3 regions of the Shewanella sp. SM101 genome follow, and region 2 is predicted to be linked to each of the others. Evidence: predicted binding sites of a transcription regulator. Region 2 holds the regulator's gene; each other region holds the start of a gene.
What was found. The regulator MetJ, encoded in region 2, represses methionine synthesis genes. The targets are predictions, from matches to a motif close to TAGACGTCTAGACGTCTA.

Region 1 (2,282 bases), on a different contig from region 2:
GATAAACTTGGCTTCGCCTTCTTTAAGGGAAATCGAGTTAACTATGCCCTTGCCTTGAATACATTTGAGGCCAGCTTCGATCACTTCCCATTTAGAGGAGTCGATCATAATAGGTACGCGGCTGATGTCGGGCTCAGAGGCAATCAAGTTTAAAAACTTGTGCATGATCTCGGCGCCATCGAGCATGCCTTCGTCCATGTTGATGTCGATGATTTGCGCGCCGCTTTCGACCTGCTCGCGGGCGACATCGAGCGCCTGCTCAAACTTGCCTTCTTTGATCAATTTTAAAAACTTGGCCGAACCTGTAACGTTGGTGCGCTCACCCACGTTAACGAACAGGGATTGGGCGTCGATAGTCAGTGGTTCCAAACCTGCAAGGCGGCAGGCGACGGGGATATTTGGCAACACGCGCGGGTTATGTCTATCGACCGCTTCGCGAATAACGCGGATATGTTCAGGCGTACTACCACAACAACCACCGATAATATTGAGCATGCCTTCGCGCGCCCAATCTTCAATCACGTTCGCCATATCTTCTGGGGTTTCATCGTAACCGCCAAACTCGTTCGGCAGGCCAGCATTCGGATGCGCCGACACATAACACTCACTGATGCGGGATAATTCTTCCACATAAGGGCGTAATTCTTTTGGCCCAAGTGCGCAGTTAAGACCGATAGATAAGGGCTTGATATGGCGCAGGGAATTATAAAAGGCTTCGGTCGTTTGGCCAGTCAGTGTGCGGCCAGAGGCATCGGTAATGGTGCCCGAAATCATGATCGGCAATCTGTCTTTAGAATGCTGACCGAATAAGTCATCGAATACGGATTCAATCGCAAACAGCGCGGCTTTGGCGTTTAAGGTATCGAATATGGTCTCGACCATAATGATATCCGCGCCGCCTTCAATCAGCGCCTTAGTGGATTCTTTGTAAGCAGTCACTAACTCATCGAAGCTGACGTTGCGATAGCCTGGGTCATTCACATCTGGGCTAATCGAACACGTACGGTTAGTGGGGCCTAACACACCGGCGACGTAGCGCGGAATGCCTGTGGCAGCAAACACTTCATCACAGGCTTCACGGGCGAGGCGGGCGCCGGCTAAGTTAATTTCGGCGGACAGCGACTGCATGTCGTAGTCGGCCATGGCGATAGTAGTAGCATTAAAGGTGTTGGTTTCAATGATGTCGGCACCGGCGTTTAAGTAGTCGGTGTGAATTTGTTTGATGATCTGGGGTTGCGACAACACCAATAAATCGTTGTTGCCTTTGACGTCAGTGTGCCAATCTTTAAAGCGTTCGCCGCGATAGTCCTCTTCTTCGAGCTTGTGGTCTTGGATCATAGTGCCCATGGCACCGTCTAAGATTAGAATGCGCTCAGCAAGCTGTTTACGAATGTCTGCCAATATCTGGCCGGCTTTGGTAGAGGGTATCGTCATAAATAGTTACCTTAAATACAGCTAAGTTAAGTCCAAAAATCGGCCATTGTTATGCTAAGTGCATTTTATTGTCGTCAGCCGACATTTTTTGAATACTTGTTCTTAAAAATTTGTTTTGGACATTTAAACGTATAGACGTCCATAATACGCGACTTATGATTGTCAGGGCAAGATGAAAGTCAAAGGCATTAGGAGCGAGAATCGAGAATCAAGAATTTAGGCCCTTGGCTTGAGTTCCTAGCATCTAGTCCCTAACTAAAAAGGCATATATGAAACAAGTTCGGTTGTTATTGTTGCGCCACGGTGAGTGTGAAGGCGGCGCGATCTTGCGGGGTCGTGTGGATGTGCCTTTAAGCAAAAAGGGTTGGCAACAAATGTCGGCAGCAGTTGAGTCACAGGCCAGCGTGTGTAGCGCGATTTATAGCTCGATTTCACGCCGCTGCGCCGATTTTGCCCACGCTTTTGCCGCCGAGTTGCATTCGACGGCGGCACTGATATCTGAGTCAAGGCCATTGCAGGCGCAGTGTTTGTCGGGTTTACAGGAAATTGATTTTGGTGATTGGGACGGTTGTCGGCTCGATGAACTGTATCAACAAGAGGGCGAACGCTTAGCGGCGTATTGGCAAGACCCTTGGCAAACTCCGCCGCCCAATGGTGAAACTATGGCAAGTTTTGAGTCGCGGGTGAATGGGACGATTGACCAGATACTCGCCGCCGAGTTTGAACGATTGACCCTTGACTCACATAAAATGGGTAATGAAAACAGTGCCGTTAATGAAACCACTGTCAATATGCCAGCCACTCAAGTGTGGGTCGTGACCCACGGAGGGGTGATCCGTCACTTAATG
Region 2 (2,282 bases):
CCAGCGCGCCGACCTCATGGCTCGCCTTAGCAATGGCTTCGATATCCACCACACGCAATAACGGGTTCGATGGGGTTTCGAGCCACACCATCTTAGGATTCTGGGCAATGGCGGTGGCTAACGCTTGGCTGTCGGTTTGGTCGACCACAATGAGCTTAAACTGGCCTTTCTTCGCCAAGTTGGTAAATAAACGGTAAGAACCGCCATAGCAATCATGGGGCACAACTAATAGGTCATCGGGGCCGAGCAAAGTAGTCACTAAGGTGATGGCCGCCATGCCAGTGCACGTCACTATGCCAGTGGCGCCCTTTTCTAATTGCGCTAATGCTTCGCCTAAAATGCAGCGCGTTGGGTTGCCTGAACGACTGTAATCGAATTCGCGGGGATTTTTATGACCATCGAAAGCGTAATTAGTCGACAAATAAATCGGTGGCACAACTGCACCATATTGAGTATCGCTTTCGATACCCTGACGCACTGCCAGTGTGGCTAATTGACGCTCTGCCATGGGGGACTCCTAAATTCGGTAGACTGATAGAGATGTCTGGACGTCTAAATGTACCTAAGCCCAACGCCATCGTCAATAGGCGTGAAGACGTTTAGACGTCTGAACATAAAGAAATCTGTTTGCAATCACAAAGAAATAGTAGCAATAATTTGACTGTTCTTTGTAAGGGTTTAAAATCTGCCCCGAATTTAGCGTTATAACAGGTGAGTCAATGACTGAATGGAATGGGGAATACATCAGCCCCTATGCTGAACATGGCAAGAAGAATGAACAAGTAAAAAAAATTACTGTGTCTATTCCGCTCAAAGTGCTTAAGGTCCTCACGGACGAACGTACTCGTCGTCAGGTCAATAATTTGCGTCACGCCACCAACAGCGAGCTGTTGTGTGAGGCATTTTTGCACGCCTACACTGGCCAGCCATTGCCCAACGATGAAGATCTGTCAAAAGATAATCCAGACAGCATTCCCGCCGAAGCCAAGTTGTTGATGGATCAAATGGGAATAGAGTGGGAAGACATGGAATAGCGACTCGTCGCTTTCAAAGTCATATCACAGTGCTCATCAATAGGGATCGTTAACGATCCCTTTTTGTTTATACCCAAGCGACTTCAAACTTTCAATTTCACCATCTTGAGTTGGTTTGGGATATAGGAAATCCTATGTTTTCTATGATAGATCCACAGACACTCGCCTTAGCCTCGCTGGTCGTGTTTCTGGGCGCATTAACCCAAAGTCTGATTGGGTTTGGGCTTGCGGTTGTCGCCAGTCCTTTGCTGTATATCGTCGATCCACAACTTGTACCTGCGCCTGTTATTGCTATGGGTTTCTCCATCGCCCTGCTGACCTTAGTGCGTGAGCGCGGTCACTTAGAATTCAATGGCTTGCAATATGCGCTCATAGGCCGCGTGCCCGGTGGTTTTATCGGCGCGAGTTTATTACTGTTTGCGCCTCAACCCATACTCGGTTTATCCATCGCCGCTATTGTGACTGTCGCAGTGATCCTCAGCCTGTATAAATTCAGCCTGCCAGTGAATAAGAAAACCCTCTTCGGTGCGGGCGTGGTTTCAGGGATCTTCGGCAATATCGCCGCGATTGGTGGCCCGCCGATGGCGATTTTGTTGGCAGGCAAAGATGCCTCGCAGTTTCGTGCTGCCCTGTCGGCCTTCTTCATTTTTAGCTCCATGATTGCACTGATTATTTTAGCAATCACTGGCTTATTAGAATTAAAACATCTGTGGCTGTCGTTGATGCTGCTCCCCTCAGTGATTTTAGGTTACTTAGTCGCAGGGCGATTGGTGGGCCGTGTCGATAAAGAGAAGACAAAGATGGCGACGTTAGTCCTGTGCAGTATCAGCGCCTTAGTGCTAACGGTGAAGTCGGTTATCGAGTTATTACCCCAATAAGCGTCCTGCTTGTACTGGCAAACCTTCTCAAGATTCAAACAATAAAAAAGCACTGACATTGCCAGTGCTTTTTCTTTATCTATCAATATGTAAAGCTAGATTACACTCAGCTTAAATAGCTTTGCCCTGCGTACACAATAAAGTGTCTTAAGGCGAGTACGCCCGTTAAGCTCGCACAAGCCACCATGATCATCGCGCCCTTAGTGTGGCGAGTCGCGGCGGGTAGCAGCATAAACAGCAATGGAATACCAAAACCTATACCGACAACGCCTATCCAGAACACGCTTGCCCATAGCCCAGAAGTTAACGATGCTAAGGCCGCAGCCGCCGCGCCGCCCTTGAAGTACAAGGCGCAGAACAGCATGAACAG
Region 3 (2,282 bases), on a different contig from region 2:
GTAGCGGTTTTTTATGGGTCTTAAGTGTAAAAATTGAAATGAATTAAGACTATAGACCCGCGTCAGCACGTAATATTTCGGCTTTATCAGTCGCTTCCCATGGGAATTCGCTGCGACCAAAGTGGCCATAAGCGGCGGTCGCTTGATAAATTGGACGTGCTAAATCTAGCATGGCCGTTAAACCGTATGGGCGCAGTTCAAAGTGTTGACGTACTAACTTGATCAGCACTTCTTCAGATACTTTACCGGTACCGAAGGTCTCGATGCTGATAGAGGTCGGCTCTGCCACACCAATTGCGTAAGACACTTGGATTTCACAGCGATCAGCAAGACCTGCTGCAACTATGTTTTTTGCCACATAACGGGCAGCATATGCCGCGCTACGATCCACTTTTGATGGATCTTTACCAGAGAATGCGCCACCACCATGACGGGCCATGCCGCCGTAGGTGTCAACGATGATCTTACGACCCGTTAAGCCGCAATCGCCTACTGGACCACCGATAACAAAACGGCCAGTTGGGTTGATAAAGAACTTAGTATCTTTGTTTAACCATTGAGCCGGTAATACTGGCTTGATAATGGTTTCCATCACGCCTTCAATTAAGTCGGCTTGTGAAACGTCATCTCTGTGCTGAGTCGATAACACAACTGCATCGATACCGATAATTTTGCCATCATCATAGGCAAAAGTGACTTGGCTTTTCGCATCTGGGCGTAACCAAGGTAGCGTGCCATTTTTACGCACTTCAGACTGACGTTTCACTAATGCGTGGGCATAGGTGATAGGTGCAGGCATCAGAATGTCGGTTTCGTTGTTGGCATAGCCAAACATTAACCCTTGATCGCCAGCACCTTGCTCTGCAGGGTCTGCGCGATCTACACCTTGATTGATGTCGGGTGATTGCTTACCAATGGCGTTTAATACTGCGCACGAGTCTGCATCAAACCCCATATCTGAATGGGTATAACCAATTTCACGCACCGTTTTACGGGTGATTTCTTCAATATCAACCCAGGCAGAGGTAGTGACTTCACCACCCACTAATACCATGCCGGTTTTGACATAAGTTTCACACGCTACGCGTGCTTTTGGATCTTGAGCCAGAATTGCATCTAGCACAGCATCAGAAATCTGATCTGCAATCTTATCGGGATGACCTTCTGATACCGACTCAGAAGTAAACAAGTGCTTTGCCATAGTAGGAAAATCTCGTCGTTAGCATTCAAACGTGTAGAAGCATCTACATCTAGACGGCTATTTTAGTTTAAATCCGATTGCCGATCACCCCCGATAATAAAAAATCCTCTCAGATTGTGACCTGAAAACGACTACGCTCTGTCATAAATAGGTTATTTTACTTATATTTCATAGCATTAAGTTTACTATGTTTTTGAGAAATTTATTTCTCCATTACAAGTGATCCTTGCTATGCCCTCTCAAGTAAACGCCAGCAAAGTGACTGGCTTGTTTCTGCGACTTGTATACCCAAGCGACCTGAATCCTGCATCTTCAGGTTGTTTGGGTACATATTCGCCCATCTTTTGCTGAGTGAATGGTAATTTTAGTTTGCGTCACACTGGCATGTAGGGGAAAATATGCATCCAAATTGCCCGCTAGACCCCACAAACAAGCAGGAGAGAGCATGTCTTCCCGTAAAGTACTCGCAAACGCAATCCGTGCGTTAAGTATGGATGCAGTTCAAAAAGCAAATTCAGGCCATCCCGGCGCCCCAATGGGTATGGCAGATATTGCTGAAGTGCTGTGGAATGATTTCCTTAAGCACAACCCGAACAATCCGAAATGGGTAGATAGAGATCGTTTTATCCTCTCTAACGGTCACGGTTCAATGCTGATTTACTCTTTACTTCACCTGACTGGTTATGAATTACCAATTGAAGAGCTAAAACAGTTCCGTCAATTGCATTCTAAAACCCCGGGTCACCCAGAATACGGTTACACCCCAGGTGTTGAAACCACAACGGGTCCACTCGGTGCGGGCATCAGCAACGCTGTCGGTATGGCGATTGCTGAGAAAACCTTAGCGGCACAGTTTAACCGTGATGGTCACGATATCGTTGATCACTACACTTACTGCTTCCTCGGCGATGGCTGTTTGATGGAAGGCATTTCCCACGAAGCCTGTTCATTAGCCGGTACTTTAGGTTTAGGTAAACTGGTCGCATTTTGGGATGACAACGGTATTTCTATCGATGGCCATGTTGAAGGCTGGTTCACCGATGATACGCCAAAACGTTTTGAAGCTTACGGCTGGCATGTG

Region 1: a site for MetJ is predicted at 1,559-1,576, ahead of metH (methionine synthase). Genes of this name have one in related genera too.
Region 3: a site for MetJ is predicted at 1,244-1,261, ahead of metK (methionine adenosyltransferase). Genes of this name have one in related genera too.

Annotation. Positions count from the first base shown of each region.
Region 1 is NZ_JAKKRH010000042.1:32,518-34,799, reverse strand. It holds gene metH (methionine synthase) at 1-1,434, opposite strand, end outside; gene L5M38_RS19065 (histidine phosphatase family protein) at 1,704-2,282, shown strand, end outside.
Region 2 is NZ_JAKKRH010000056.1:10,827-13,108, reverse strand. It holds gene metB (cystathionine gamma-synthase) at 1-508, opposite strand, end outside; gene metJ (met regulon transcriptional regulator MetJ) at 720-1,034, shown strand; gene L5M38_RS21090 (sulfite exporter TauE/SafE family protein) at 1,169-1,912, shown strand; gene nrfD (NrfD/PsrC family molybdoenzyme membrane anchor subunit) at 2,019-2,282, opposite strand, start outside.
Region 3 is NZ_JAKKRH010000078.1:4,209-6,490, forward strand. It holds gene metK (methionine adenosyltransferase) at 50-1,201, opposite strand; gene tkt (transketolase) at 1,647-2,282, shown strand, end outside.